2 linked regions of the Flavivirga eckloniae genome follow. The protein of the gene in region 1 interacts with the protein of each later gene in a pairwise test. Links are inferred from orthologs where the notes say so. Each region holds a gene or a part of one and is shown in the gene's direction. Other genes may lie near its edges.

Region 1 (16,884 bases):
TTTCGGCTGCAGCAGGTTCAATAAGAACACGATCTGCTAATGGTTTAATGTTTAATGCCATTTGTTTTATTTTTTAATTAATTATATTTTTTTTAATGATTAAGGACTATACTAAAAATATGCCAACCCTTAAGAACTGACAAACTTGCAGACGAACTTAATGCATAGGCAGAAACAAAAAATGCCAACTTTAAAAGTTGGCATTTTTTGTTTCTTTTATCGAATAAATTATTCTCCTGTAGAGTCATCTTCTGCAGGTGTTGCTGTTGCAGCGTCATCGGTTGTTTGCGCTGGAGTAGGCAAAGGAGCAGGTGCTGTTGTTGCATCTTCGTCTAATGCTTTAGAATCTAAACTTTCTCCACCTTTGTTAATAGCTACATTAGAAGCTAATATTAACACCAGTAATAGGGTAGCCAAAGTCCATGTACTTTTATCTAAAAAGTCGGTTGTCTTTTTTACACCACCTAATTGTTGTGTACCACCGCCGCCAAAAGATGATGATAATCCACCTCCTTTAGGGTTTTGAACCATAATTACTACGATTAGTAAAAATGCTACTACCACAATTAATACTAAAAATATTGTAAACGTACTCATTATTATATTTTATTTTGTTCTTGTAATTCTTCTACCGCTTTGATTTGGTCTGCAAAGAAACCACTTTTTTCTGGATATTTCAAACTTAAAATCTTATAAGATTGAATTGCTTTTTTGTAATTTTTTTGCTCCACATAAATACGAGCTAAAGTCTCAGTCATTAAGGCTTCCGGCTTTATCATTTGCGCTTTTGCAAGATTGCCTTTTGTAATGGTAGCTTTAAAAGGATTTATCTTCGGGTTTTTCGTTATAAATTGATCTATAAGCTCAAACTTTTTAGCTTTATCTAGCTCCTCAGAAGATTTGTCTTCTTTTTTAGGAGGTTCTGTTTTAGATGCAACCTGTTCGGAAGATACTGGCTCAAAAGATAATGGAGCAGGGGGGGCTTTTGTGTCACTATCCTGATCCCTGTCAATGGGTTTAAGGCATGTTAACTTTAACCATTCATTAAAAGAATGTGTTTCTTTTTTATTGAATTCAAGCGGTCTGCCCAGGTTTAAGATATCACTAACCAAGGTTTCCTGTGTTTTTGTTTCCTCGGCAGCTAATTGTGGTTCCTCTGTAGTTGGTTGTGTTTCTTCAGAAACTGGTTTTGTTTCTTCGGTAACATTTTCAATTTCTTCAGATTCATCTAAAACAAACGAAGGTGTTTTTTGAGGGCGTTCTTCTTTAGGTTGGAATAATGCCGGATCCAGTACACCTTGAGTATCGTTGATTTGCTGTTTTAAAATATGATCTATTGTCACATTTTTGTTTACCGAAATATCTTCTACAGTAACTTCTACATCCTTTAAGTGTGTCGTATTTTGTTTTATGAATTGTGAAATTTCATTTTGAATGAATGCTTCCGATGTAATAAAATCGAACAAAATACTCCTGTCTGTTGTGTAGGCAGCAGTTGTTTTAAGTTCTTGATTATATTTAAAGCTACTAGCATTCTTTAAGCCTTTAAGGTATACGGCACGAGCCGATTGGAAATATGGAAACTCATCGATAACAGATTTTACAGCTTCGGTTTGCTGACGCGTTATAGTTTGCGGGTGCTGTAATATGTTTACGAAATCTTTAGAGTTCATTAGATTACCATTTTGCTAAAGTTGCATTAAAAATATCTTGTGTTATACGCTCGAAAATTTCTTCATGAACCTCGTCCTTTAGCGAACCATCAAGTTGCGAACTTCCGCCGAAGTCTCGAAAAAATGAAAAGCTCTGTTCTAAATCATCTTCTTCATTTTTCCTGTTGTAAAAGCGTAATTTAACACCAATTGTTAGTCTGTTTTGAGCAGCAGTATTTTGAGATGTTGCTGTAGTTGGAGAAACCCTATAGGTTGTTATTTCGCCTTCGTACACCAAATCGCCATTAGAATTAACAAGGCTAAGATTGGTTTGGTTTTGTATTAAATCCTGAAGGGTATTTTGAAAAAGGAGTTCCAATCCAGGTTCAACTAATATGGATGTGTTTTCAAAACGATTAACTTGAAATGTTTTAATGTTTGGAGCAATCGATGCTCCTGTAAAGGAATAAAATCCACAACTTACAAACGTTGTAGTTATTATCAATAAAAGGATATATTTTATATGTTTCATCTAAATATTTATAAACACTTTGACTACGCTCGGTACTAGTCACTCAGTGGGACATTTAATTAATAACTATAAAAACGATAAGTTAGTAGTATTGTTGCAATTTAAACAGAAAATGACAACTGTACGCCACTAACTTTTTAAAGATCATATTGTTTAATCTTTCTATATAATGTGCGTTCGCTAATACCTAGCTCTGCAGCAGCTAATTTACGCTTTCCGTTGTGACGTTCAAGCGATTTTTTTATTAATTCCAATTCTTTGTCGTGTAACGATAAAGTTTCCTCTTCTTCAATCTCTTCAGCGAAATGGTACTTGTCTTGAATATCTACTATTTCAACTTCATTAGAAGTATGTTCTGGAATTGAGATTACCTCATTATTTTCTATAGGCTCTTCGTAGCTTGCATCATCCTTGTCGTCGTTGCCATAAATCTTCTGAATTAAGCTTTCGTTGTTCTTTTCAACATCTTTAGTATTGCCACTTTTCATAAGCTCCATGGTGAGCTTTTTCAAGTCGTTTAAGTCACTTTTCATATCAAAAAGGACTTTATATAGAATTTCACGTTCGCTACTAAAATCACTTTCAGATTTTGATGTTTTAATAACTGCCGGTAAATTAGTTCCGGAAGTAGGCAAATAACCTTGAAGTGTTGAAGCACTTATGGTACGATTTTGCTCTAATACAGAGAGTTGTTCTGCTATGTTTCGAAGCTGACGCACATTACCACCCCAGCGATGTTTTGTTAGTATGCGAACAGCATTATCTGTTAGCTTAACCGTTGGCATTTTATATTTAAGCGCAAAGTCGCTAGCGAACTTTCTAAACAGCAAATGAATGTCTTCCTGGCGTTCGCGTAAAGGAGGCAAATGGATATCTACCGTACTTAGTCTATAGTAAAGGTCTTCACGAAATTTTTCTTTATCAATGGCTTCAAACATATTAACATTGGTTGCAGCCACAATACGAACATTGGTTTTTTGTACTTTACTAGACCCCACTTTTAAAAACTCCCCATTTTCCAGAACACGTAATAAACGTACCTGAGTCGTTAAAGGAAGCTCTCCAACTTCATCTAAAAAAATTGTACCACCATCGGCAACCTCAAAATAACCTTCTCGGGTTTGTGTTGCTCCTGTAAAAGCGCCTTTTTCATGACCAAAAAGTTCACTGTCTATGGTGCCTTCTGGGATTGCGCCACAGTTTACGGCAATATATTTATTGTGTTTTCTGTGGGACAGTTGATGGATTATTTTTGGAATACTTTCTTTTCCAACGCCACTTTCTCCAGTAACCAAAACCGAAATGTCGGTAGGGGCTACCTGAATCGCTTTTTCAATAGCACGATTTAGCGATGGTGTATTACCAATAATACCAAAACGTTGTTTTATAGATTGAATTGATTCCATTTAATATATTTTTTCATCCCCGTACCTCTTGTTAGCGGGGCGGGATTTTTGTTTTAATGCTCGATATATTCAGAAACACCACTTTCATTTCCTTTTCCTAACCATTCCCAATTAAGTTTAAGTTTTATTTTGTTACTATTTGTTAAACTTATTTTGGCAATAGCTTTTCCTGCTTTTAGTTCATTTTCTGTTGTAATGCATTGGTACAACATATCGAGTTCGTTATTTTTTAAATTGGCAATTATACTACCATATTTTATGGAGCCACCATAATATTCAGCAGTAACCAAGTTATTCTGTTGTTTATATTTAAAAATAGTTTCAGAATTCACTTTTCCATTTTCAGAGTTTTCTATTAACGAAAATGTTTTATTGTTAAAGTTGAATTCTGCCATTGTTTTTAATTGTTTTCAGAATACCCAATAGCTTCACCAATAAGTGTTGCACTGGTGCAATCTGTTACTTTTACATTTACAAAATCACCTACTTTATAATGTGCCTTAGGGAATACTGCTACCAGATTTTGTGGAGTACGCCCAGACCATTGTTCGTTCGATTTTTTAGACTCTTTTTCAACTAAAACTTCAACAACCGTGTTAAGGTTTTCTTTGGTTCTTATCTCACTGTGTTTAAGCTGTAAATCTACAATGTCTTGCAGTCTTCTTTTTTTCACATTCTCTGGCACATCATCTTCCATTTTACGTTCTGCTAAAGTTCCTGGGCGTTCAGAATATGTGAACATATACCCGAAGTTATATTTTACATGGTCCATTAACGAGACGGTATCCTTAAAATCGTCTTCGGTTTCTGTTGGGAAACCAACAATCATGTCTTGGCTAATAGCACAGTTTGGAATAATACTGCGAATATTATCGATTAGGTCAATATACTCTTCGCGTGTATGCAAACGATTCATTTCTTTTAAAATACGATCGCTGCCACTTTGTACAGGAAGGTGAATGTGATTACAAATATTGTTGTACTTCGCCATGGTTTCAACCACATCGATTGTTAAGTCTTGCGGGTTCGATGTTGAAAAACGAATTCGCATTTTTGGTTGCGCTTTGGCACAAAGCTCTAATAGTTTAGCAAAGTTTACAGATGTTGCTTTTTGAATGTCGCTTGCATTATCGAAATCTTTTTTCAATCCGCCACCATACCAAAGGTAGCTGTCTACATTTTGACCAAGTAGGGTAATTTCCTTAAATCCTCTGTTCCATAAATCATTGACTTCCTCTATAATACTTTGTGGATCCCTACTGCGCTCACGTCCGCGTGTAAAAGGCACCACACAAAAAGTACACATATTATCACAACCACGAGTAATGGAAACAAATGCCGTAACGCCATTTGTGTTTAAACGTACAGGAGAAATATCGCCGTAGGTTTCTTCTTTTGAAAGAATGACGTTTATAGCATCGCGTCCTTCATCTACTTCAGCCAAAAGATTTGGTAAGTCTTTATAGGCATCTGGTCCAACAACCAAATCAACAATTTTTTCTTCTTCAAGAAACTTGGTTTTTAGTCGTTCTGCCATACATCCTAAAACACCTACTTTCATTTTAGGGTTATGAGACTTTTTAACAGCATTATATTTTTCTAAACGTTTACGTACGGTTTGTTCTGCTTTATCTCGAATAGAGCAGGTATTTACCAAAACCAAATCGGCATCTTCTAAATTCTGAGTGGTATTGAACCCTTGGTCGGCCATTATTGAAGCTACTATTTCGCTATCGCTAAAATTCATGGCGCAGCCATAACTTTCAATAAAAAGTTTACGTTTATTGTTTTCTTTTTGTTCAAGGATGAGCGATTCACCCTGTTTATTTTCATCTATAATTTTCTCCATAGTATATCGAAACTATAACCAGTCAATTTTCGTACCCATCTGCCGAAAGGCAGGTGCAAAGATACAATTTATTTGTGTTTTGTGACAAAGTGACAGGCTGTATTTATGTTCGATTTTGTGGAATAATAAGGCGATTTACGCAACCAAAGCACTCTTTCTGTATCTATTAAAAAAAATAACTATTAAAATCCCCATTTATGAAAAAGATTGTATTTGCTCTTTCCGTTGTATTGTGTTTTATGAATATGCAATGTTCAGATGATGACTCAATTCCTGTTTTAGAGCCTGATAATTTATTAATTGGTAATTGGATAGCCCCATCGTATGATAACGATGAAATAACCTATAAAAGGGCTAATGTATTGCCTGAAGAAGCTTACGGAATGACGTTCAAAAAAAATGGAGTCTTTGTTGAGCGCTCTTCGGGTTGGTGTGGAACGCCTCCGTTGGTGTTTTTCGATTCTGAAGGAGCATGGCAGTTGGATGATAAGCTCATAAAAATAGCTTTGGAATATTACCCTAATAATTATGCATGGCAGATTATTTCACTTACCGAAAATGAGTTAGTTGTTAAAAGAGCGTTGACGGAGCAAGAAGAAGATCATAGAGAATTAATGGATTTATTTGATGAGATTTATAAACTATCAATAAGTGTTTCATGTACAGACGCAAGCGATTGGGCTTTTACTGCTTATGGAGCAAAAGCTTGTGGAGGTCCTCAAGGATATATTGCATATTCTAAGCAAATTGATACGGCTGCTTTTTTACAGAAAGTTGAAAAATACACTAATTTGGAAGATGCATTTAATACAAAATGGAGTATTGTTTCAACATGCGATTTACCAGTGCCACCTAAAGAAGTCGTGTGTGAAAATGGATTTCCTGCACTAAAATAAATCTAATAAATAAATTTAATTATGTTAAAAAAGCCCCTTTTTATTGCCGCCGTATTGTGTTGTTTTTTGAGTTTTCAGTGTAATGAAGATGATGATAATACCCCAGTTAAAGAAATTTGTGATCAAAAAACTATTGTAAATAAAGAAATTTATAATAACTTAGTGTTAGATGCTAGTTTTACTTTTGTTAGTGCAGAAATAACAGATAACTGCTTAACAATTGAAATAAAGGGAGGTGGTTGCGATGGTAATTCTTGGGAATATAAACTAGTGGACTCTGGAGATGTTACTGAGTCTTCGCCAGAACAACGTGATTTAAAATTCCAATTAATAAATGAAGAAGTTTGTTTGGCAATAGTTACTAGGACCGTTTCATTTGATCTAACACCGCTTCAAGTTAGTGGAAGTAATGAAGTTATATTAAACCTTGAAGGTTTAAAAACGCCATTACGTTATAAATATTAAATAAAATCATTTGCTATGAAATTAAAATATCTTTTTTTGTTATTAGTTCTTATCGGTATATGGTCTTGCGATGAAAAAGGTGTTGATTACGAGCTTGTTAAAGTGGCAACTCCAGAACTGATGGCTAAATCCGACTTTAGAAATTCGGTTGCTATTGTTGACCCCGAAAACATTGAGGAGCTAGGTAAGATATATGCTTACAAAAACTACATTTTTGTGAGCGATAGTAAAAAAGGAGTACATATCATAGATAATTCGAATCCTGAATCACCTCAGGCAATTAAGCACATTAAAATTCCCGGTAACGAAGATATTTCGGTTAAGAATGATTTTTTATATGCAGATAGTGCCACAGATTTATTGGTTTTCGATATCTCTGATATGAATTCAATTTCTTTAGTAGAAAGATTAAAAGATGTGTTTAATATTTATGATTACAATATTCCTATTGAAGCTGAAGCAGTTGATTATGGTAAAATAGATTTAGAAGACAACATTATCGTGGGGTGGACAATAACTACCGAAAAGCGTAAGAAAGTAGATAATCGATTTATTGGTATTGCCTTTGAAGATGGAGCAGTGGTTCAATCAATGGCAGAATCGGTTACAGGTCAAGGAGGGTCTTTGGCGAGGTTCCAAATCGTGGGTAATTACTTGTACACCGTTGGAAATTATCAAATGTCTATTTTTAATATACAAAGCTTATCGTCGCCAGTACTTGAAAACACACAGAATGCTGGTTGGAATATAGAAACCATGTTTCAAGCCGACGATTATTTGTATTTAGGAAGTACTAATGGCATGTACATCTATAGTATATCGAACCCGTCTTCGCCAGAGTATGTCTCGGAGTTTACTCATTGGGAAGGCTGTGATCCTGTTGTTGTTGATGGGGATTATGCTTATTTAACATTACGCGGAGGAAACGATTGTGGTCAGTTAGAAAGCGTTTTAGAGGTTATTGATATTAGTAAAAAAGAAACACCAACATTAGCTGGCCGTTATGAGTTAGAAAACCCTTATGGGTTGGGCATTAAGGGAAGCACTTTGTTTGTCTGCGATGGTACTTCCGGTTTAAAACTATTCGATAAGGCAGACCCATTAAAAGTAAAACAAATAAACGCATACCAAGATGCGCAATCTAAAGATGTTATACCATTGGAAAACAACTTGCTTATGATTGGAGGAAATACGCTGTACCAATACGACTATATAGCCGATGGTGTAGAATTAATAAGTTCATATTCATTAAGATAACATTCCAAATTATATATAAAATAAGAAACCTGTATTTATGCAGGTTTTTTTTGTTTATGTTATATTGCAATTGTTTTAACTAAACCGCGTATCTATATTAATAATTTTACCCAAGTTGAAATATGAATACATTAAATACACTACAGCAAAAAATAAGTAATGCCAAAGATTTGGATTTTGGCGATATTATTAGCAATTCTATAGATTTATTTAAAAAAATATGGCTTAAAGGTTTTTTGGTAGTCTTGCTTATTGCCGTTTCAACCTTTGTAATAAGCTTGGGCTTTCAATTGATAGGCTTGGCGCCTGGTACTCTTGATTTTAATAATGGATTTGATATTGAAACGATTACAGGTTTTTATTCTCAAAATGCAATTTATAGTATCCCCCAAACAATCTTAATTGGCACATTAACACTGGCGTTTTTGGCAGCTTTTTATAGAATTTGCAAACAAACGGAAGCTGGAGAAACAGGAAACGACGATTACTTTTATTTTTTTAAAAAGGAATACTTTTCGAAGGTGTTTATGCTAGGCATTATTTATGGTTTAATTGCAACAATAACACAGCTTATGTTTTTAATTCCTTACATATATGTGCTTGTGCCCTTGTCTTATTTTGCCGTTATTTTTGCCTTTAATCCAGATTTTAGTGAAACAGAAATAGTAAAAGCAAGCTTTGCATTAGGAAATAAAAAATGGTTAATCACCTTTGGTTCAATGTTCGTTATGGGTATTCTAGGTATGTTGGGAATGTTGGCTTGCGGAATTGGTGTGCTGTTTACTATATCTATTATATATTTGCCAATGTTCTTGATTTATAAAGATGTTATTGGCTTTAAAGATCACAGTGAGATTGACCAAATAGGGCTTGGCGATGACATCGATTATTAATAATTTTTACAAATGAATACAGTTAACAGATTAGCAGAAAAAATCGAAAAGGCTAAAGCTCTGGATTTCGGAAATATTTTAAACGAATCTATCGAGTTATTTAAAAAGACCTGGCTTCAGGGAGTTTTATTGCAGTTGTTTACGCTAATAATCATGATGCCTTTAATTATTATATTATTTCTGCCTTTAATAGGGCTCATTATTGCGCAACAGGAAAGTGGCTATTCGGGCTCTGAAGCGTTAAGCGGCTTTTTTGCGGGTATGTCCATATTATATATCCTGTTCATATTCGTTGGGATATTTGTTTTGGGAGCTGTTTCTGTAGCTTTAAATGCTGCGTTTTTTAGAATCATATACAAGTTGGATTATAATGAGACCGTAACAACATCAGATTTCTTTTATTTTGTAAAAGGAAAGCATTTAAGCAAGATATTTGTATTGATGCTGGCATCCTTTGGTATTGCTATCTTAGCGATGATGCTATGTTACCTGCCTATATTCTATGTTATGATACCGTTGTCGTACTTTTCAATAGTATATACATTTAATCCGGAACTTAGTGTTGGCGAAATTGTAAAGACGAGTTTTAAAATAGGAAACAAAAAATGGTTGCTTACTTTTGGAACCATGTTCGTGGCGTCTACCTTAGCGCAACTTGTTGGTTTGTTGTTGTGTGGAATAGGATTCCTTGTTACAGCACCATTTGTTTATCATCCTATGTATTTAATATATAAAAATGTGATTGGCTTTAAAGAGACCGATCCTATAGAAGAAATAGGACTTTTACCTGAATAATTTTTTTATTTACAACATAAAAAAAACTGCTTTTTAAGTGTTAAAAGCAGTTTTTTTTGTTTAAATAATCAACAGATAATCCATAAAATGTGTCAGATAAACTTTTTTTCATATACATTTGTAGCTTCAAAATTTGAAGTATGGCGAAGAATTTAGTGATAGTAGAGTCACCAGCAAAGGCAAAAACCATTGAAAAATTTCTAGGAAAAGACTTTAAAGTAGAGTCAAGTTTCGGACATATATCCGATTTACCTTCCAAAGAATTAGGCGTTAATGTAGATGGTGATTTTAAACCGAAATATGAGATATCCAAGGATAAAAAGGCAGTTGTAAAAAAATTAAAGGACTTAGCTAAAAATGCCGATTTGGTTTGGTTAGCAAGTGATGAGGATCGAGAAGGGGAAGCAATTGCTTGGCACTTGGCTGAAGCTTTAAAATTAGATAAGGAAAAAACGAAACGAATTGTTTTTCACGAAATCACAAAGGCAGCTATTCAAAAAGCAATTGAAAACCCCAGAGGTATCGATTACGATTTGGTAGATGCCCAGCAAGCCCGTCGTGTACTGGATAGAATAGTAGGTTATGAACTATCTCCTGTGCTTTGGCGAAAAGTAAAAGGAGGATTATCTGCAGGTAGAGTACAGTCCGTTTCGGTGAGACTCATTGTTGAGAAAGAGAGAGAAATTCAAGGGTTTACACCAGTAGCTTCATATAGGGTTGATGCTGAATTTTCTAACGAAGACGGACAAGCCTTTAAAGCAAAACTTCCAAAGAATTTTTCAACTAAAGAAGAAGCGCAAGAGTTTTTAGAAAAGAACAGTACGGCGAGTTTTAAAGTTTCAGATTTAGAAAAGAAACCCGCAAAAAAATCTCCGGCGGCACCGTTTACCACATCAACGTTACAACAAGAAGCATCACGTAAATTATATTTTTCGGTAAGTAAAACCATGACGATGGCACAGCGCCTATACGAAGCGGGTTTAATTACTTATATGAGAACAGATAGTGTAAACCTATCGGATGAAGCCAGACAAGGCGCCCAAGCAGAAATTGAAAGTGCTTATGGGGCAAAGTATAGTAAACCGAGAAATTATAAAGGTAAAGCAAAAGGTGCTCAAGAAGCGCATGAGGCTATACGACCTACAAATTTTGCAACACATTCAGTAAATATCGATAGGGATCAAGCACGTTTATACGATTTAATTTGGAAACGAGCTATAGCATCGCAAATGAGCGAGGCAGAATTAGAGCGTACCAATGTAAAAGTTAGTGCTTCTACACATAATGAACTTTTCTCGGCCAATGGAGAGGTCATTACTTTTGATGGCTTTTTGAAAGTATATTTAGAAGGAACAGATGATGAAGATGTTGAGCAAGAAGGTATGTTACCAGCAATGAAAACTAACGAGACACTTCTTAATAGTTATATTTCAGCAACTGAACGTTATACACGTCCGCCTGCAAGATTTACCGAAGCCTCACTCGTTAAGAAGTTAGAAGAGTTGGGTATTGGACGTCCGTCAACATACGCGCCAACAATTTCAACCATACAAAATAGAAATTATATAGAAAAAGGTGTAGTTGAAGGTGTAGAAAGAAGCTATACACAACTACGACTTCAGAATGGTTCGGTAAGCGATAAACGATTAACCGAAAAAATAGGTTCAGATAAAGGAAAGTTAGTGCCAACAGATATAGGTATGATTGTAACCGACTTTTTGGTAAATCATTTTGAAACCATTTTGGATTACAATTTTACAGCTAAGGTTGAGGAGAACTTCGATGAGATAGCCGAAGGGAATGAGGATTGGACTATAATGATGAAGTCATTTTATAAAAACTTCCATCCGAAAGTAGAAGATGTAAAAGAAAATGCAGAAAGAGAATCTGGAGAGCGTATTTTAGGAACAGATCCTAAAACCGGAAAGCAGGTAAGTGTGCGTTTAGGTCGATTTGGACCTATGGTGCAAATTGGTACTGTAGACGATGAAGAAAAACCACAGTTTGCCAGTCTTAGTCCAGACCAACAATTAAATACCATTACTTACGAGGAAGCTATGGATTTATTCCAGCTTCCAAAAAGTTTAGGAACTTACGAAGGAGAAGACATTGTAGTAAATAATGGACGTTTTGGACCTTATGTTAAATTTGGAGACTCATTTGTTTCGTTGCCTAAAGGTGTAGATCCTTTGAGTGTCGAACTTGATGACGCTATTGTTTTAATTAAAGAAAAGCAAAAAGCAGACGCTCCTATATATGTGTATAAAGATTTACCAGTACAAAAAGGTAAAGGACGTTTTGGGCCATTTATTAAATGGAACAATATGTTTATTAATGTAAATAAGAAATACGATTGGGATAACTTATCTGAAGAGGATATTGTTGAATTAATTGAAACAAAAATTCAAAAAGAAATAGATAAGGTTGTTCATAATTGGGAAGAAGAAGGAGTACGTGTTGAAAAAGCACGTTGGGGTAGACATAATGTTATACAAGGAAAGGTAAAAGTAGAACTGGCTAAAACGGTTGACGTTTCCGAAATGACTTTGGATGAGGCTAAGGCAATTATAGAAGCTAACGCACCAAAGAAAAAAGCGGCTAAGAAAAAAGCACCAGCGAAAAAGAAAGCACCAGCTAAAAAGAAATAAGTTTTTTTAGTGCTTTTTATTTTATAAAAAAGCCTTAATAAGGTGAGTTATATCTAATAACTAAAAAGGTATCAAATGAATTTTAATTTTTTGTCTCCTGTTTCAGATTTAATTTTGGCTCATAACGAGCTGCTTTCATCGCAAGCCTTAGGAAGGAGAGTTAAGATTCACTCAGCACATGCCGGTATTCCCGACTTGGATGATGTAGACATTGCTATTTTAGGAGTTTTAGAAAATAGGAATGATATTAATTACATAGGAGAAGAGTTTCAACTAAATGAAATTCGAAAATCCCTATACAGTCTTTTTCCCGGAGGTTGGAATACTAATATTGTAGATTTAGGAGATATTAACAGAGGGGAAAGTGTTGAGGATACTTACTTTGCATTAAAGACTGCTATTAGTATTTTAGTAAAAAAGAATATTATCCCTATTATCTTAGGTGGTACTCAAGACCTAACCTATGCGAACTATAGAGCCTACGATAATTTAATACCTATGGTAAATGTCGTAAATGTAGATAGTAAGTTTGATTTAGGCGACTCCACAAAACCTATAAAGAATAATAGCTTTGTTGGTAAGGTTATTTTAGATGAGCCCTATAACCTTTTTAATTATGCTACCATTGGATACCAGACGTACTTCAATTCGCAAGAAGAGATAGACTTAATGGATAAGCTTTATTTCGAATCCTACAGACTAGGACAAGTTTCTAAAGATATTACCATAGTAGAACCGGTATTAAGAGATGCCAATATAGTTAGTGTAGATTTAACATCAATAAAAGGATCTGAGGTCGGCGTAAATCAAAAGTATTCGCCCAACGGTTTAGATGGTAAAGAGATTTGTGCGATCTCACGTTATGCAGGAATTAGCAATAAGGTAACTTCTTTTGGTATATATGAATATAAACCTTCCCACGACGACGAAATGACATCGATGTTGGTGGCCCAAATAATTTGGTATTTCATCGAAGGTGTAAATTATCGAGTAAGTGACGATGACTTTTCCGACGACCGAAACTATCAAAAGTTTATAACCCTTGTAGACTCGCAGGAGCTGGTTTTTTACAAGAGTAATAAGACAGGTAGATGGTGGATAGAAATTCCTTTTTTATCCGAAGTAAATAATAAATTAAAAAGACATGCGTTATTACCTTGCATGCATCAGGATTACCTTGATGCCTGCAATGGCAAGTTACCAGATCGTTGGTACAAGGCATTTCAAAAGAATAGCGTTTAACAGCGATTTAGGTCGAAATGTTTATTTCATCGGTAAAATGCTATTTTTTCACGATGAAATGTATTTTTTTTACAGAAAAAGTTGTTTTTTAAAAAATATATAAATATGTTTACGCTCTCAAAAATAAAGCTTAAACTAATTAACCTCGAGTTTTCTATGGATATGAAAAAGTTTGTATTATTAATCACAGTAGTAACATTACTAGCTAGTTGTGGCTCTCAAGATAGGGGCGAACTAGTAGGTATAAAAGGGAAAAAATGGCACCCGGAAAAACCTTACGGAATGCAACTTATTCCTGGAGGAGCGTTTATTATGGGTAAAGCAGATGATGATCTTGCTGGTGTACACGACGCACCTGCAAAAACAGTTACTGTAAGAGCCTTTTATATGGACGAGACAGAAATAACAAATAGCGAGTATCGTCAATTTGTTAATTGGGTAAGAGACTCAATAGTTAGAATGAAACTTGCCGTATTGGCAGACGAAGTTGGAAAAGTACCAGAAGATGGTGGTATAGGCGAGTATGCATTTAAGGATGCAGATACAGCTAATATGTCTGTTTACGAAAAGTATATGTTCGAAAACTATACAGGTTTAGGGCCTACAGGATATGAAGGAAGAAGAATTAATCATGATGTTGATTTAATCTTTGATACGGCAGATTATCCAGATGAATATTATACAGAAGTAATGGATACCATGTACCTTCCTATGGAAGAATCGTACAATGGACAGCGTACTTGGGATGTAAAGAAATTCAAGTTCCAGTACAGTTATATGGATATCCGAGAAGCTGCAAGAAATAGAGGTATTAAACGTAAAGATGCCATTATAAAAGAAGAAATTGAAGTATATCCAGATACCACTGTATGGATTAGAGATTTCGCTTATTCTTACAACGAACCAATGCATAACGATTATTTTTGGCATGATGCATACAGCGACTATCCTGTAGTTGGTGTAACATGGCAACAAGCTAAAGCATTTTGTGAATGGAGAACTATTAATAAGAACTCTTACCAAAAATCTAAAAAAGGATCTGCAATGGTAAACAGATTCAGATTACCATCTGAAGCAGAGTGGGAGTACGCAGCAAGAGGTGGTCTGCAAGCAGCTACTTACCCATGGGGAGGACCTTATACTAAGAGTGATAGAGGTTGCTTTATGGCTAACTTCAAACCAGTAAGAGGAGATTATGCAGCAGATCAGGCCTTATATACAGTAGAAGCGAAGTCTTACGAGCCTAACGATTATAATTTATATAATATGGCAGGTAACGTATCAGAATGGGTAAACGCATCATACGACGCTTCATCATATGCATATACATCTACAATAAACCCTAGTGTAAACGATAGTAAAAACACTCGTAAAATTGTAAGAGGTGGATCATGGAAAGATGTAGCATACTTTTTACAAGTAAGCTCTAGAGATTATGAGTATGCAGATTCAGCAAGAAGTTATATTGGATTTAGAACAGTACAAGATTACATGGGGACACAAGTAACTAAGAATTCTAATAAAAAATAAGAGAATCAAATCAATTAACAATAATAAATACTATTAATTAACCTACTTAAGTAACTTACTTAAAATTAAAAACCGAAAATTATGGCAAAGTCAAAAGCAAGTAAAAAATTCATGAATATGGCTTATGGATTAGGAGCAGCAATTGTAATCGTTGGAGCACTATTCAAAATTATTCACTTCGAAATAGGACCATTAACAGGAAACGTTATGTTAACCATTGGTCTAGTAACAGAGGCAATTATATTTGCGTTATCAGCATTCGAACCAGTTGATGAAGAATTAGATTGGTCTTTAGTATATCCGGAATTAGCAGGGGGACAAACAGAAGCAAAACAAAAAGAAGACCCACAAGGCATATTAGCCAGTAAATTAGATAACTTGTTAAAAGACGCTAGAATTGATGGCGAATTAATGGCAAGTTTAGGAGAAAGTATCAGAAATTTCGAAGGCGCTGCAAAAAGCATGACGTCTACAGTAGATTCTGTTGAAGCAGCTCAAAAATATGGAGAAGAGTTATCATTAGCAGCAGCTCAAATGGAATCATTAAACAGTTTATATAAAGTACAATTAGAAAGTGCAAATAAACAAGCATCTGTTAGCGAAGAATCTATAGAAAACGCTGCTAAATTAAAAGAGCAAATGCAGTCGTTAGCATCTAATTTATCTTCATTAAATGGTGTTTACGGTGGTATGCTGTCTGCAATGAATAAGAGCTAATTAGGGAATTAACCCAATTTATTAATTAACCAAAACCTAAATTAGACATGGCAGGAGGAAATTTATCACCAAGACAGAAAATGATTAATCTGATGTATTTGATATTTATTGCGATGCTCGCTTTAAATATGTCGAAAGAAGTACTTTCTGCATTCGGATTAATGAACGAAAGACTAGTAGAGTCTAACAAATCAGCAAAAGAGCGTAATCACAGTTTTGTAGATAATTTAAAGCTTAAAGCTGAAGAGCAACCAGAAAAATACGAGCCTTTAAAAGCTAAAGGAGAAGCACTAGATAAGTTGGCGACAGATTTTGATACGTATCTTGAAGATTTAAAATCTAAAATGACGGCAACTGTTGATGATGCTACAGATTATGAGATTATGGATAAAGGTGACTACCTTGACGAAAATTTCTTTAAAGGAGATAAACTTAAACCAGCAGGCGAAGAGTTTTTAAACCAAATCAAGACTTTTAGAGAAGGCGTTGTTGAGTTGCTTAAAGATGAAAAAGGCATGGAAGATATCGTTAAAGATGTTAAGGATAAATTTAATACAGATCCTATTCCTAGAGCAGCTGGAAAACAAGACTGGTTAGATTATCATTATAAAGGATTCCCTTTAGTGGCTTCTTTAACAAAGATGACGCAGCTTCAAGCTGATATTAAAACTACAGAATCTGAAGTTTTATCTACGATGATGCAAGGTACACAAGCAGTACAGTTATCTATGACAAACTATACTACCTTATTAGAAACATCTAAATCTGCTTATTTTAACGGTGAGCAATTTGATGGACAAATTGTGTTAGGTCGTAAAGATTCTTCTACGAAACCAAATAAAGTAGAATTAACTTTAGACGGAAGACCACTTACTGAAAAGCAATATGCTATCGAAGATGGTAAAGTAAAGCTTAAAATAGGTACTGGTGGTGTAGGAGAGCACAGAATTAAAGGAGATTTAATCTTCTTAGAGGACGGTGTTGAGACTAAGGTGCCAGTAG
Region 2 (16,554 bases), 1.2 Mb from region 1 along the record:
TTTCAGATAAAACGCCATATTGGGCAAGCTCTCCACTTCACGGACGGAGCCATCCTAAATTCTTAAAAGAAGGTGATGCCCACGATTGGTGGATTTGGCATAATGCTTACCCTTTCGAGCATCTCGAAGATAATGTGCCTCGATTTATGAGCGAATTTGGTTTTCAATCATTTCCTAGCTATGAAGCCATTAAATATGCTACACAAAAAGACAGTATAGATATAAGTTCTGATGCTTTTGCCACACACCAAAAACACCCTAGAGGCTTTAAGCTGATTAAAGAATACATGGAACGAGATTTCCCCATACCTACAAACGACGAGGATTATGTTTACATGAGTCAAGTGCTGCAAGCTTACGGAATGACCAAAGGATTTGAAGCCCAGCGAAGAGCCATGCCTTATAATATGGGAACCTTGTACTGGCAACTAAACGATTGCTGGCCGGTTGCTTCCTGGTCAAGCTTAGACAACTTCGGAAACTGGAAAGCATTACACTACAGAACCAAAAAGTCTTTCGAAGATGTTTTAATTTCTTCAAGACTAAAAAATGATACCATTAAAACTTTTGTAATAAACGACAAGCTTAAAGAGATTCAAGGCAAATTAGACCTAAAACTAATAGATTTTAGTGGCAACACCGTCTGGTCTGATAGCTTAACTATTACAGCCAAAGCCAACACTAGTGAAAAATTCTATAATCTTCCGTTAAAAGATATAGATATTACTAAAACCGCTCTAGTTGCCAATTTTAACGAATCGTCTTCCATATACTATTTAACGAAACCTAAGGATTTAAGGCTATTACAAGGTGATATTGACAAAAAGGTAATCAAAACCGAATCTGGTTTCAGTATAGAATTATCTTCTAAAGTTTTACAAAAAGATGTATTCTTATTTACTAACGAAAAAGGGTTTTTTAATGATAACTTTTTTGATCTTCTACCTCATGAAACTAAAGTGGTGACATTTAAAACAGAATCGCAATCAATTGATGACCTTGATATAAAAACATTAAATCATTTTATTGAATAAAAAAGAATAAGCTTAACAGGAAATTTAAAAAGTTGGACACTAATTTCACGAATTTACACGAATGATTGTTGTTTACGAAGATATGATAGAATTAAATCGACCTGAATTTAAGTACAGGCTGAAAGTATAATTCGTGTAAATTCGTGAAATTAGTGAAATTAGTGTCTACTTTTCATGAGTTCTTGCAAGCAAGCACTATGACTTATCAAACTAAAAGATTCGTTTGTATTACGAGTATAGTAAACAAAAAAAACAGAAGACGCTCAATTTGATATTATTTGTGCATTCGTGGCTTAGAATGCTTTGCTCTGCAAGTTTTCAAAATAGAGTTTCACTAATCAAACAAAAGCCTTTATCATTCTATCTTTCTTAAAAATATCTTGCTTTAATTGTATATTGTTAAAGCCATTGTCCTTAAGCAACCGAATCATATTGCGGCCTAAATACTCGTTGATTTCAAAAAACAACAATCCGTTTTCCTTTAAATTATCCAACGCAAAATACGTAATAGCCTCATAAAACTTCAGAGGGTTTTCGTCCTTTACAAACAATGCCAAATGCGGTTCGTTGTTTACAACATTAGGCCTCATCATTTTCTTTTCTCGCTCTCTAATATAAGGTGGGTTAGATACAATAACATCAAATTTCAAGTTCTTAAAACCTGCATCAACAAGCTCTTTATCTAGAATATCCGATTCAACAAAAGCAACCTCAACATCATTCAATTCTGCATTTGTTTTTGCCACTTTAAGTGCTTCTTTGCTAACATCTAAAGCATATACCTTTGCATTTGGCAAGCTCTTAGCCAAGGAAATAGCGATGCACCCGCTTCCCGTACCAATATCCAATATATTTAGCTGTTGTTGTTTTTCTTTTTTTTGCCTGGAAACAATCCAATCTACAAGCTCTTCCGTTTCCGGTCTGGGAATCAATACATGATTATTAACCTTAAAGGACAAACCATAAAAATCAGTACTCCCTAAAATATATTGAATGGGCTGTTCTTCTTTCAACAATTCCAAAGCTTCTAAAATAGTATCCGTTTTGCCAGCTTTATAACCAGGCTGCAAAGCCAATTGCATTCTGGTTAAGCCATAATACGCCTCTATTAACAGAAAAAAGAAGCTATCTGTCTCCTCTTTCCCATAAATAAGATCCAATTCCTTATGGAATACCCCCTGAATTTCTTTTAAAATCATAAATCTTTAATCATCCAAACACCACACGAATAATGTCCGGTATTTCCCAAAGCACCTTCTATATGCTTAAACCCATAGCTTTCATAAATATGAATAGCCGCTTTAAGTTGCGGGGCAGATTCTAAATAACACTGTTTATAACCTAACGTTTTAGCAGATTGTAAACACTTTTCGAATAATAATTTACCATAACCCTTACCTCTTACCTCTGGAGAAAAATACATTTTTTGAATTTCACAGACATCGGCTTCAAAATCTTTTAAAGGCTTAACACCTCCACCGCCTAAAATCGTTCCATTGCTGTCAACAACATAATAAACATCTTTACTATTTTGATAAGACTCAAACATTCTAGGGGTCTCCTCATCAGAATACGCCGTACCCTCCAAAGGTATTTTAAACTCATAAAAACAATTTCTTATAACCTGCTCTAATTGTTCATTATCTTCAGGCTGAATTTCTCGTATAACTATAGTATCTTTACTCACTTTAAAAAGGCATGTTTTTTTATGTTAGTGAAGATACTTAAATCTAAAAAAATCAGAATAAGGAATATTATTATTTTATCAACAATATTGCTAGCGTTCACGGGCTGCAAAGTTAGTGAAAAACCAGAGTTTTCGCATATTGAAAACGTTAAGATTCTAGAATCCACATCAAAACACATCACATTTACCGCCGAAGCTTTCTTTAAAAATCCAAATGATATTGGCGGCGAATTAAAAACAGACGAAATAAAAGTATTGGTTAACGATAACGAAATGGCAACAGTATCGACCAAAAGCTTTAAAGTACCCGCAAAAAAAGAATTTTCAATTCCGCTTAAGGCAAGTATCCCTACTGATAGAATTTTTAGCAACAAAAATCTCGGCGGATTACTTGGGAGTCTACTCAACCAAAAAATAAAAGTGCAATATAAAGGCGACATTATATATAAGGCTTTAGGCTTTTCATATACTTATAATATTGACAAGATCGAAACCGTGAAAATTAAATTATAACACGTTGACTAAACACGAAACATACATAAAACGTTGTATCGAAATTGCAAAAAACGGTTTGGGAACCACAAGACCAAATCCTATGGTTGGCAGTGTTATTGTATATAAAGACAAAATTATAAGCGAAGGCTACACCAGTCCTTATGGTGGCAATCATGCAGAAGTTAACGCTATAAATGCCGTTACAAACAAAGCTTTACTAAAAGAAGCTACTATTTATGTTACTCTGGAACCCTGCTCACATTACGGAAAAACACCGCCCTGCAGCGACCTTATCATCAAGCACAAAATACCCAACGTTGTTATTGGCTGTATAGACGACAACGCCATGGTAGCCGGTAAAGGCATAAAAAAGCTCCAGGAAGCCGGTTGCAATGTTACTGTTGGCGTTTTAGAAACTGAATGCAAAGCGCACCATAAACGATTTTTCACATTCCATAATAAAAAACGGCCTTATATTATTTTAAAATGGGCAGAAACTAGCGATGGCTTTATAGCTCCAAAAAGTAAGGATGAACAAAAACCAGTTTGGATTTCCTCTACAACATCAAGGCAATTAGTCCATAAATGGCGCTCGGAAGAACAAGCCATTTTAGTAGGAACCAATACCGTTTTACAAGACAACCCTAGTTTAACTGTAAGAGACTGGAAAGGCAACCATCCCATTCGAATTGTTTTGGACAAAGACCTAAAACTCCCAGTAACATATTCTGTTTTCAACGAGGAAGCCAAAACAATTACTATAAGCGAAAACACGATCGATTACCACAAACCTGTGGCTCAGCAAATATGTGATGCTCTTTATAAGGAAGACATTAACTCTATAATTATTGAAGGCGGACAAAAAACGATACAAACATTTATAGATGAAAATCTTTGGGACGAAGCAAGAATCTTTATCGGTCAGGCTAAATTTAATGAAGGCGTAAACGCCCCTAAATTTGTAGGCAAATTAGTTTCTGAAGAAAAAATCATGACAGACACCCTCAAATTTTATAAAAATGATTAAAACTATTATTTTCGATTTCGGAAATGTATTCATCAATTTAGACATCGAAGGCCATATACAAAATGCGCTTAAAGCTTTTAAAATTGAATCGTTTCCAGAGGAAATGATTGCTTTTAATGATTTTTATGAACAAGGACTCATTTCAACTAATGAATTTCTTGAGTTTTATACCGAAAACTTTCCAAAACTCTCAAATGATGAAATAATAGACATTTGGAATTTTATGCTAAAAGATTTTCCTGAGAATCGTTTAGATTTTTTAAAACAGCTTAAATCAGATTCAAAATACAAGCTTATATTGCTAAGCAATACAAATGAACTTCATATTGATTGGATAAAAAAACATGTCCCTTTTTATGAAGCTTTTAAAAATTGCTTTGATGTATTCTATTTATCTCATGAAATTCATTTACGAAAACCAAATCGTGATATTTATGAATTTGTGTTGAACGAAAATAAACTAAATGCAAACGAATGCCTCTTTATTGACGATAATACAGACAATACTAACACCGCAAAAGAACTAGGTATTAATGCTTGGAATATCATCCCTAAAACGGACGACATCACAAACTTATTTACCGTAAAAAAAGACTTGTTTTAATACAACCTAAAAAGCATTTCATAATTGCTAGAAACAAAATAACGTATAATCTTTTCAATTAAAACCAATATTAAACAGGTTATGCTCCCTTCCTACCAACAGCTACGATCTACCCACAAATATGGTTGCTTAAATAATAATTCTAAAAAGATAGACAGTAATTTCACGAATTATCACAGATGGTTCTAAACATAGATTATTTACAAATAAGTAATATATGTTTACTTATTGATAAATTAAAGTGCAGGAATATAATAGAATTAAATCGGGTTTGGATTGTAAAAACAGACTGAAAGTCTGATTCGTGATTGTGAAGAGTATATAGGGCTATCCACTATATTGAGGTTTTATTCGTGTAAATCTGTGTAATTCGTGGCTTGATGAAAAAGATGTGGGTACACCATAGCTACCAACAGACAGGCTTTGCAATTACAGAAAACATCATACTTATCTATATGTTTAAAACCTTCTTCGATATATAATTGTAAAAAGCAATACTTTACTATTTTTGTCTAAATGAATTCTACAAAAGATACTTATAAAACCATCCTAAAAGCTTCTGAAGAAATACTCTTTAAGGACAGAAATAGTAAGTTTTATGGTTACGCATTTCCGGTTTTAAACGAAGATGATGTAAAAATTCACATAGAATCATTAAAAAAGAAACACCATTCTGCAAGGCACTGGTGCTACGCCTACCAGCTAGGTACAGAAACCATATCTTATCGCGCTAATGACGACGGCGAGCCCAGTAATTCTGCAGGTATGCCAATTTACGGGCAAATACAATCTTTTAATGTCACCAATGTTTTAATTGTTGTAGTCCGCTACTTTGGCGGCGTAAAATTAGGTGTAGGAGGTTTAATAAACGCCTACAAAACTGCTGCACAAATGGCTTTAGAGCAAGCCAATATTTTAGAAAAAACTATAAATATAGATTACCTTATTTCGTGCGATTATATAAACATGAACAAGGTCATGCGTATTATTAAAGAGAAAAACCTAAATATTACCAATCAAATATTGGAAATGGATTGTAAAATCACCATTTCTGTAAGAAAAAACGAGGCTGCATTAGTTTTCGAAACTTTTGATCGTTTATTCGAAATCGACATTAAAAAAATTTAATTTTCTAAGGCATCTAAAAAATATTGGGGTGCCCGTATGGGTCGGTTTGTTTTCATATCTATAAACACTAAAGTGGTACTGGCTTTTGTAAGAATTTCTCCCCGACTGTTAGTGATTTCGTACTCAAATTCTATCTTAGCAGTAGGACTTTTTTTCAGTTGAGTTTTTACATTAATTACATCATCATAACCAGTTGGTTTTTTATAATTTATATTTAAGGAAACAACAGGTAACATAATACCGTTTTCCTCCATTTGCTTATAAGAAATTCCTAGTTTACGTAACCATTCTATCCTTCCCATTTCAAGGTATAATGCGTAATTACCATGATACACCACTCCCATTTGGTCAGTTTCACCGTATCTCACTCTTATTTGTATTTCGTCGATTTTCATAGGGATTATTAAATATTTTTTCGTAGCTTCGGCGAGAGCTTAAACATGGGGAAAAAATTCTAGAAATTCAATAGAGAATCATTTTTTTTTTAAGAATTTTGTTCACATATTTGCCGTAAGTAAATTGGGACGGGGAAAACACAATTTCTCTTTTATTAAAACTAACAAAAAACAACTAAACTAAACTAATGAGTATAACTGCGCAATCGGTATGGGATAATTGTCTAGAATTCATAAAAGATAACATTCAGCCGCAAGCATATAAAACCTGGTTTGAGCCTATAAAAGCAGTTAAACTTACAGATAACGCATTGAGTGTTCAAGTTCCTAGTAAATTCTTTTACGAATGGCTTGAAGAACACTATGTAAAAATCCTAAAAGTATCTCTCACAAAAGAATTAGGTGAAAAAGCCAAACTTGTTTACATTATTAAAATGGAAAACACGTATGGTAACAAGCAGCCTTTTACCGAAAAAATTCCAAGTTCAAACAGAACCTCGGTAAAATCTCAAGATGTTGATATTCCTTTAAACAATAAAAGCCCTGAATTAAGAAATCCATTTGTTATTCCAGGTATTAGAAATGTTAAGATTGAATCTCAACTAAATCCTAATTATAGTTTCGAAAACTTTTTGGAAGGCGACTCAAATCGTTTAGCGCGTAGCGCCGGATTAGCTGTTTCTGCTAAACCTGGTGGAACATCCTTTAATCCGCTTTTGGTTTTTGGAGGTGTTGGTCTGGGTAAAACACATCTAGCACATGCTATTGGTGTTGATATAAAAGATAAATATCCAGAAAAAACCGTTTTATATATTTCTGCTGAAAAGTTCACGCAACAATATATAGATGCTGTTAAGAAAAATAATAGAAATGATTTTATTCATTTCTATCAAATAATAGATGTATTAATTATTGATGATGTTCAATTTTTCTCTGGAAAAACAGGAACTCAGGATGTTTTCTTCCACATCTTTAACCACCTGCATCAAAATGGCAAACAAGTTATTTTAACTAGTGACAAGGCTCCTGTTGATATGCAGGATATTGAACAACGCTTATTATCTCGTTTTAAATGGGGACTTTCTGCCGAATTACAAACACCAGATTTCGAAACCAGAGTATCTATACTTAAAAATAAGTTGTATCGCGATGGTGTTGAAATGCCAGAGGAGATTGTTGAATACGTAGCGAAAAACATTAAAACTAATGTTAGAGAATTAGAAGGTGCTATCATTTCATTAATTGCTCAGTCATCTTTCAACAAAAAAGAAATCACTATCGACTTAGCGAGAATTATAGTTGAGAAGTTTGTTAAGAATACGAAACGTGAAGTTTCGATAGATTACATACAAAAAGTAGTATCAGATTACTTCCAAATGGATATCGATACGTTGCAATCTAAAACAAGAAAGCGTCATATTGTTCAGGCACGTCAACTGGCTATGTTTTTTGCAAAAAAATTCACCAAAGCTTCATTGGCAAGTATTGGTTCGCAAATAGGAAAACGAGATCACGCCACTGTTTTGCATGCTTGTAAGACAGTAGACAATTTATCTTCAACAGATAAGCAGTTTAGAAAATATGTTGAGGACATCACTAAAAAACTTTCCGTTTAAAACACTTTAAAAATGACTAAAATTCTGATGGTATGTCTGGGAAACATTTGTCGTTCTCCCTTGGCCGAAGGTATTTTAAGATCTAAACTCTCAGACGATTCTTTTGAAATAGATTCTGCCGGCACTGCAAGTTACCACATAGGAAGCTCGCCCGACAGCCGATCTGTAGCTGTAGCCAGAAAATATGGATTGAATATTTCTAATTTAAGAGGACGTCAATTCAAAACTTCAGATTTTGATTCGTTCGATTTAATTTATGTTATGGACGAATCCAACTTTAACAATGTGATTTCATTAGCAAGAAATGATGAAGATGCTGCCAAAGTGAAATTTATTTTAAACGAAATTTATCCAAATCAAAATTACGATGTTCCAGATCCATATTATGGTGGCGATGATGGATTCGAAAATGTTTATAAAATGCTAGACGAGGCTTGCGACCAGATTGCAAAAACCTTATCTTAAAGAAATCAGGCTATGAATACAGCTAAAGGAAAGTTATACTTAATCCCAACAACATTAGGAGATAACGATCCGCTCGAAGTTTTACCTATTACGGTTAAACAGGTTATTGAAAAAACGGACACTTTTATTGTAGAAAACGAAAAAACCGCCAGACGGTTTATAAAAAAGATCACTCCAAACAAATCGCAACCATCCTTAAACATGTTTCATTTAAACAAGTTTACCGATGCAAGTGAATTACCAGAGTTTTTAACCCCTTGCTTAAATGGTACTGATGTCGGGCTTTTGTCTGAAGCCGGATGCCCTGGTGTTGCAGACCCTGGAGCTGATATTGTAAAATTAGCCCATCAAAAAAATATTAAAGTAGTGCCTTTAGTAGGACCTTCATCCATTTTAATGGCCATAATGAGCTCTGGTATGAATGGGCAAAGCTTTGCGTTTAATGGCTATTTACCCATAGATAAAGGAGAACGAAAAAGTGAGATAAAGCGATTGGAGCGTCTGTCTTTCGAACGCAATCAGTCTCAATTGTTTATTGAAACACCATATAGAAACAATAAAATGCTGGAAGATCTGTGCCAAACCTTGGAGAAAAATACCGAGATATCTGTAGCATGTGATATTACGCTAAGCACAGAATTTATAAAAACGCAAGTTGCAAGTGCATGGAAAAAAAATATTGTAGACCTACATAAGAGACCTACAATATTTATTATTCATAAGCGCTAGATTTTCGTTACTGTAAAATACCAGTTACGATTAAATAGCCTTTGCTTCTTTATTTGGTTTTACATAAGAAGTATCGTATCCCGAAAAACGTTTCATATAATGATGCACAGTAGTTCCATAACCATCTGCAAAATTATCTAAACCGTAACTTCTTAAGTATTTCTTTACATTACCTGGACCTGCTAAGTGAGCTGCAGCTAAAATACCAGACTCTGTAATAATGATACCATTAATTCGTTTTCCAACAAAATTCTTGATATCCCGTCTTAAGATCCATTTATTACGCTCTGCGTTCGCCACAAAAGCACGCTCTTGAAGCCTTGGATCCTTTAAAAATTTAGTAGCATTTCTAATTCCGATCATTCTTAAGGTTTCTTTCCCAAATTGGTATTTACCTAAATAACCAAATGTATTTACTGAAAAGTAATTACCTCCAGATTCCTTAAAAGCTAACGCTTCTTTAAATCCAACAAACGACTTACCTAAGTAAGGAGAGAATAACATTTCGGACTCATTAGAAGCCAGCAAATCGGCATTTCCACCTTCATCATTACTTACAGTGTAGTTTAAATCCATACCCTTAGTAGAATATTTACTAAAATCTACCGCTTCATTGGATGAAAACGACACATACATTATAACACATATTGTAAGCGTGAGAGTAACAAAACTTGCAATATTCTTAACCATAATTTTAAATTTTTTCAGCATGTTTTATAAGCAAAACACCCCTTCAAATTTCAGCGTGCAAAATTAGGCTTTTTTTTAATTATTTCAAAATTAATCGATTATATGCATTTTTTAGTTGTAGAATAGATGAAATGCACACTTATTTTTATTGATTTCTAATGTAGGGAATGGTATTTTTACCATATCAAAAACGCTAAAAACAGATCTCAAAAACCTTGACTTTGTCCTAATAGCATTCAAATTTACATCAAAACTTAAATAGTATTGTCGCACCCTCTGATTATTTGTTAACACTTGATTGTCAATAACTTTACCGCCATCAAGCATACCATCGGCTCCATAACCAATAGCAACATTTAACCATTTAGGAATATTACTTTCTTTAAAAAAAGAGTGTAAATTAATACTTAACCAATAGGTCTGTCCGTTGTAATCCTTTAAAACTTGCTCCAAAAAGTTTTCCCCAAGCTTATCTGGACTAAGATTGGCATATTTTGTTTGATGAAAAGAGTACTTTAAAGCAATTCTCTGCTCATTCCACAATAATTCTTGCCCAATATAGAGACCTGTTCCTGCTGCATTGGCTGCAATATCTCCCCATGAAAATCCCCATTCTTTTGAATAACCGTCCAATACTTCTACAGCGGTTAAAAATCCAAAACCTAAAGTTCCTCCATAGAGCAATTGACCATTTTTATCTACGCCACTCCAATTTAATAATTGCGCACCGAACTTTCCCATTTGGTATGATGTAAACACATGACCCGCTTTATCCATTTGAAGCCAATCGTTATTATCATTAACAGTATGGAACTTCGATCTATCGAAATCAGCATACCAAAGTTGATTTAACCCAACTAAAGTTAAACCAGCTAAAGAAGCTTCTGTTATAAAAACGGCATTTCTTCTGGGCTTATTAAGTGTATCACTGGGCGTTAAAAATGCTTCAAACCCCGATTGCGAATAAGAAAGTGATGATAATAAGGTAAAAAAGAGAATATATTTTACAAAAGAATGTCCCACTACCTAGTTATGCCTTGAGATGATAAATAGCGGTGATACGCTCTAGCGTTTGCATTATGTTGCGCCAAAGTTTTGGCAAACTTATGGAACCCTAAACGCTTAGCATCTGCAGCAAAATATAAGTATTTGTGCTTTTCGTAATTCAAAACGGCATCAATTGCAGATATATCCGGCATAGCAATTAAACCAGGTGGTAATCCAGAATACATATAGGTATTGTATGGAGAGTCAATCTCCATATGAACATTCAGTACACGTTTAATTATGGTGTTTTTATATTCTGGCAATTTATAAGCTGCAAACTTAAGCGTAGGATCTGCCTGTAATGGCATACCTATTTTCAACCTATTTAAGTAAACACCGGCTATTCTAGGTTGTTCTGCTGCCTGCTTGGATTCTTCATGAACAATAGAAGCTAATGCTATAACCTCATCTTGAGATAAATCTATTGCCTTTGCCTTACTTTTTCGCGAATCGTTCCAAAACCTATTATACTCCTTAAGCATTCGGCTCCTAAACGTTTCTGCCGAAGTATTCCAAAAAAGCTCATAACTATTAGGCAAATACATCCCTAAAACGGTTGCTTCCTTAAAACCATTCGTAGTTAAAAAGGTAGAATCTTTCATGGTCTTAAGCAAGGATATACTATCTGCTTCAATCTGCCCGGCAATACGACCTGCAAGCTTTTCAAGAGTCTCCTGATTATTAAAAGAGACTTTAATCGGTATATTCTTGCTACGAATAGAGTTAATAATGTCATTATTGCTCATTCCTTTCTTTATAGGAAACTTGCCTGCTTTAATATTTGTAGTATACTTTTTTTGTTCGGCTAAATCATCAAAAGAATCAATATCATCTAATAATGGTTCTAACTGACTTCTTACATCCTCGTATGCTGCCTTAGTAGGTATAAAAACATAAGCCGTTTCGTTGTTAAACGCTGTGTTTGGCTTAAGCATGGCTTTATACACAAAATTTGCAAAAAAAGCAGCAACTACTAATCCAATAGCCACAATAGCTATAAGTATCTTTTTTATATACATTTAATTATTTATAAGCTGAAATAAATATTCATTTTTATAAGAACCGTTAACTCGGATCCAATCTTTTTTAAGTCCAATCCTTTTAAAACCTTGATTTGTAAAAAGCTTAATACTGGCATCGTTTTCTTCAGAAATATTACAATACAATTGGTGTAATCCCAAATGCACGAAACTATACTCCGTTAAGAGCTTAAGCGCTTCTTTACCGTACCCTTTTCCTCTGTTATTAGTCTCTTTTACCAAAATACCAACACCTGCTCTGCCATTCTTAAAATCGAAATCGAATAAATCGATCATTCCCAAAGGTTCTTCTTTATAACTCGAAATAACCAATCGTAATTGTTTAACTTCAAAAATATCTTTATGAGCTTGTTCTAAATACTGTTTTATCAAGTATTTTGAATATGGTGTCATAGTATTACTAATTTCCCATACCATTTCATCGTTTTCAATCGTGTGAATAAACTCCAGATCCTCAGGCTCTAATGCTCGTAAGTATATATTTTCGCCTTTTAAAGTAATCATATCGTGCCTTCAAAAACAAATTTAGCAGGCCCAATTAACCATACATTTTTATATAAACCATCCTCAACATCAAAAGATACCTGTAATTCTCCTCCTGGTACTTGTAGTGTTATAAGATTATCTCCCACTTCATTTATAGCATGCATTGCCAAAGCCACAGCAGTAGCACCTGTACCACAAGATAACGTTTCATCTTCTACTCCCCGCTCGTAGGTTCTAACTGCAAAAGTCTGGTCGTTTATCTTTTTAACAAAATTCACATTACTACCTGCTTCATTATATGGTGAACCATACCTTATTTTAGCTCCTTCGGTTTTTATATCAAATGCTTCTATCTTGTCTTCAAACTGTACATGATGTGGCGACCCAGTATCTAAAAAAACATGGTTTTCGTGCTTTTCAACAGTATCAACATCTACCATTTGTAGTTTAACAATATTTCCTTCAATAGTTGCATGATGCAGGCCATCTATAGCCTCAAAAACGGCCTTTTTGTCAATAACCCCTAATTGTTTAGCGAATGCTACCAGGCAACGTCCGCCATTGCCACACATAGAGCTTTCATTTCCATCAGCATTATAATAAACCATTTTAAAATCTAAATCATTATGGTTTTCCAATAGAATAAGCCCGTCTGCCCCTATGCCAAAACGTCTGTCGCACAATGACGCCACTAGTTTGGTATTATTTTTGTCGAAAACTTGTTGACGATTATCAATCATCACAAAATCGTTTCCTGTACCCTGATATTTATAAAAAGTCTGTTGCATAATAAAGCACAAAGATATAAATAATATGGCGTATTTTCGATTGTTAAACAGGCGTTAAAATAGGCGTTAAAAATCGTTAAAATAAGGTTGGTGATTCAATAAATATTTAATTTTAATCGTTAACAAATTTGATATATAATAGATTAAACAGAAATTTATGAAGAAGATTTTATCATTAGTACTAGTTTCGGCATTAGGGGGTGCTTTAACCCTTGGTGCTTATAAACTCTTTTTAGAAAAAGAAAATAAAGTTGTTGTTGCACCTGCAGAAACGACTCCTGCTTTTCTACCAACAGCCAATACTGCAAGCAAGTTATACAACTTGAATGAGGCGCCCGATTTTACCGTGGCTGCCGAAAATACCGTAAATGCAGTGGTACACGTAAAAAATGTGACACTTAGCTCGGGCCAATTAACTTTTGAAGACTTCTTTTTGGGAAGACGTCCACAACGCGCGCAATTAGGAACTGGTTCTGGTGTTATAATAAATGCTGATGGATACATTATAACCAACAATCATGTAATAAAAAATGCGCACGAGTTATCGGTAACATTAAATAAAAATTCAACTTATAAAGCCAATTTAATAGGTGCAGACCCGAAAACAGACATAGCGCTTTTAAAAATTGATGCAGAAGAAGATTTACCTTTTGTAACATTCGGAAACTCCGATGATGCTAAGATTGGCGAATGGGTACTCGCCGTTGGCAATCCTTTTAACTTAACCTCTACCGTTACCGCTGGTATTATTAGTGCTAAAGCCAGAGATTTAGAGGGTAAAAGCTTACAATCATTTATTCAAACCGATGCAGCTGTAAACCCAGGAAATTCGGGTGGAGCCCTTGTAAACACAAATGGCGAGCTCATTGGCATTAACACAGCTATTTCTTCTCAAACAGGATCTTACATTGGATATTCGTTTGCAGTACCAAGTAATATTGCCCGTAAGGTTATTGAAGATATTATGGAATATGGTAATGTGCAGAATGGTATGTTGGGTATAAAAGGAGGCACTTTTAACAGTGAAATAGCCAAAGAAGTTGGCGTAAACTATACAAAAGGTGTTTATGTGAGTGAAGTGATAAAGAATTCTGGTGCAGAAGAAGGAGGCTTGGAAAAAGGTGACATTATTAGAAGGTTGGATAATGTAGAAATATCAAAATTTGAAGACTTAAGAGGTTATATTAAATCCAAACGTCCAAACGATGAAGTACAAGTTGAAGTACTTAGAGATGATGAAATTAGAACCTTTAATGTAAAACTTTCAAAAACTGATGCTTTTTCTGTGAACTTCATAAAAATGGAATTACAGGACTTATCAGATTCCTTTAAAGAAGAATATGGCATTGATTATGGTGTTATGGTAAAAAACACCGAAAACAAATGGTTGTATTCCAACCTAGGCATTTCAAAAGGTTATATTATCACAGGAATAAACGATATTAAAATTGAGAGTATCGAAGATATAGCCAAGATTAAAGCAAAGTACGGAGATAATATTCAGGAATACATTAAAAAACTGGAATACATCAATACACATAAAGAAAGAAAAGAGGTTATTTTTAGATAAACATCTCTTGCAAAAACCAGTATTAAACCCCATCAAAAATTTAAATTTTTGGTGGGGTTATTTTTTTGTTAAAATACGCTACGAAAACGTTTGAAATATGATACTTTTGCCAAAACTAAACTTAAACTAAACTATTTACAATGTCTTTTAACAAAGCTTATGAAAATGAGTTAGCTTTTCAAGCAGACCGTCGAAGAGCTACCGTAGAATTTATTAAAATTATAAGTGATCTTTGGTACGACAAATCCATCGAGTTAGTCATTTTTAGAAATCAACTCATCGATAGAAATGTGAGTCAGATTTTAAACCTTCATGAATATGCTTGTAAATTTGTACAAAAGCCCATCTCTATTTTCGACTCTGTAGAAATTGCTCAAGCTATTAAAACGCTAGATATCCCCCCTGCAAAACTGGATATCGGAAAACTTACTTACGAATTCCACTTAGAAGAAAACAAACACAATAACGCTACCGCGTTTGTTGCAAGAAAATTAAAAGATGCCAGAAAGAATGGTGATATCCTACCTAAGGATGTTGTTCTGTATGGTTTTGGTAGAATAGGGCGCTTAGTTGCTCGAGAACTCATGACACGAACTGGTAAAGGAAGTCAACTACGTTTAAGAGCCATCGTAACACGTGGTGCTATTGATGAAAAAATACTGGAAAAACGCGCTTCTTTATTGCGTAATGATTCGGTTCATGGCGATTTCTCAGGAACAGTTTCTATTGATGCAAAGAACAGTGCCTTAATTATAAATGGAACTACTGTAAATATTATTTCTGCTGATAGTCCTGAAGAGATTGATTATACCAAGTATAACATAAAAAATGCCCTGGTAATTGATAATACTGGAGCTTTTAGAGACAAAAAAGCTTTAGGAAAGCATTTAAAATCTAAAGGCATAGATAAAGTATTGTTAACTGCTCCAGGAAAAGAAGTTCCTAATATAGTATATGGTGTAAACCATTCTGAACATAATCCGGATAAAGTTGATATTTTCTCGGCAGCATCTTGTACTACTAATGCTATTACACCAGTGTTAAAAGCTGTTGAAGATTCGTTTGGTGTAAAATCCGGTCATTTAGAAACCATACATGCCTATACAAACGATCAGAATTTAGTAGACAATTTCCACAAAAAATACAGACGTGGTCGTGCTGCGGGCTTAAACATGGTCATTACAGAAACCGGAGCCGGTAGCGCCGTTGCTAAAGCCTTACCTAGTTTAGAAGGTAAACTCACATCAAGTGCTATTAGAGTTCCTGTACCTAATGGTTCTTTGGCTATTTTAAATTTAGAACTAAAAACCAAAACATCCATAAATAGTGTTAATACCATTTTAAAGAAATATGCTTTAGAAGGAGACTTAGTTGAACAGATTAAATTCGAGCTAAGCGACGAGTTAGTATCCAGCGATATTGTTGGTAGTTCAGCGCCTTCTATTTACGATAGTAAAGCCACTATTGTACGTAAAGATGGTAAAAATATTATCTTGTACATTTGGTACGATAACGAATATGGCTACAGCCATCAAGTAATAAGACTTGCAAAATACATTGCAAAAGTAAGACGTTATACATATTATTAGTATTTTTAACATCTAAATTGAAATTTCAATCGTATATAAAAAAAGCCTCATAAAAATGAGGCTTTTTATCTATTTATAATTGTATATAAACAATATTTTATAACTTCGTAAACCGTTAAACCAATCGTAAATGAAATCCATTAAGCAACTCTCTCTCATAATTA

Evidence for each region.
Region 2: the proteins of topA (region 1) and C1H87_RS03580 interact in binary tests that used the Escherichia coli proteins (3 or more experiments, as listed by UniProt). The link is inferred for Flavivirga eckloniae from one-to-one orthologs.

What each region holds. Positions count from the first base shown.
Region 1 is NZ_CP025791.1:2,067,826-2,084,709, reverse strand. What follows is about bases 9,576-12,639. They hold topA (type I DNA topoisomerase), read left to right. Parts: upstream 9,576-9,885; coding sequence 9,886-12,393; downstream 12,394-12,639. Other genes in these bases: C1H87_RS08495 (formimidoylglutamase), read left to right, coding at 12,469-12,639; C1H87_RS08505 (hypothetical protein), read left to right, coding at 9,576-9,745. In the rest of the region: C1H87_RS08560 (co-chaperone GroES), read right to left, coding at 1-61; preprotein translocase subunit SecG, read right to left, coding at 229-597; C1H87_RS08550 (hypothetical protein), read right to left, coding at 600-1,673; C1H87_RS08545 (LptE family protein), read right to left, coding at 1,678-2,184; C1H87_RS08540 (sigma-54 interaction domain-containing protein), read right to left, coding at 2,322-3,590; C1H87_RS08535 (hypothetical protein), read right to left, coding at 3,644-3,985; tRNA (N6-isopentenyl adenosine(37)-C2)-methylthiotransferase MiaB, read right to left, coding at 3,991-5,439; C1H87_RS08525 (lipocalin-like domain-containing protein), read left to right, coding at 5,637-6,335; C1H87_RS08520 (hypothetical protein), read left to right, coding at 6,357-6,800; C1H87_RS08515 (LVIVD repeat-containing protein), read left to right, coding at 6,816-8,057; C1H87_RS08510 (hypothetical protein), read left to right, coding at 8,180-8,950; more of C1H87_RS08505, read left to right, coding at 8,963-9,575; more of C1H87_RS08495, read left to right, coding at 12,640-13,635; porK (T9SS ring complex lipoprotein PorK/GldK), read left to right, coding at 13,798-15,165; porL (type IX secretion system motor protein PorL/GldL), read left to right, coding at 15,247-15,882; porM (type IX secretion system motor protein PorM/GldM), read left to right, coding at 15,930-16,884. UniProt on the Escherichia coli protein: Releases the supercoiling and torsional tension of DNA, which is introduced during the DNA replication and transcription, by transiently cleaving and rejoining one strand of the DNA duplex.
Region 2 is NZ_CP025791.1:849,907-866,460, forward strand. Bases 4,436-7,169 are described here. They hold C1H87_RS03580 (IMPACT family protein), read left to right. Parts: upstream 4,436-5,363; coding sequence 5,364-5,975; downstream 5,976-7,169. Other genes in these bases: C1H87_RS03575 (HAD family hydrolase), read left to right, coding at 4,436-4,847; C1H87_RS03585 (acyl-CoA thioesterase), read right to left, coding at 5,972-6,370; dnaA (chromosomal replication initiator protein DnaA), read left to right, coding at 6,559-7,169. In the rest of the region: C1H87_RS03550 (beta-mannosidase), read left to right, coding at 1-1,034; prmC (peptide chain release factor N(5)-glutamine methyltransferase), read right to left, coding at 1,373-2,233; C1H87_RS03560 (GNAT family N-acetyltransferase), read right to left, coding at 2,230-2,721; C1H87_RS03565 (LEA type 2 family protein), read left to right, coding at 2,743-3,234; bifunctional diaminohydroxyphosphoribosylaminopyrimidine deaminase/5-amino-6-(5-phosphoribosylamino)uracil reductase RibD, read left to right, coding at 3,239-4,243; more of C1H87_RS03575, read left to right, coding at 4,236-4,435; more of dnaA, read left to right, coding at 7,170-7,986; C1H87_RS03595 (low molecular weight protein-tyrosine-phosphatase), read left to right, coding at 7,999-8,451; C1H87_RS03600 (SAM-dependent methyltransferase), read left to right, coding at 8,464-9,180; C1H87_RS03605 (peptidoglycan-binding protein LysM), read right to left, coding at 9,211-9,870; C1H87_RS03610 (DUF2279 domain-containing protein), read right to left, coding at 9,982-10,893; endolytic transglycosylase MltG, read right to left, coding at 10,893-11,936; C1H87_RS03620 (GNAT family N-acetyltransferase), read right to left, coding at 11,937-12,461; dapF (diaminopimelate epimerase), read right to left, coding at 12,458-13,231; C1H87_RS03630 (trypsin-like peptidase domain-containing protein), read left to right, coding at 13,389-14,801; C1H87_RS03635 (glyceraldehyde-3-phosphate dehydrogenase), read left to right, coding at 14,942-16,390; C1H87_RS03640 (tRNA (guanine-N1)-methyltransferase), read left to right, coding at 16,521-16,554.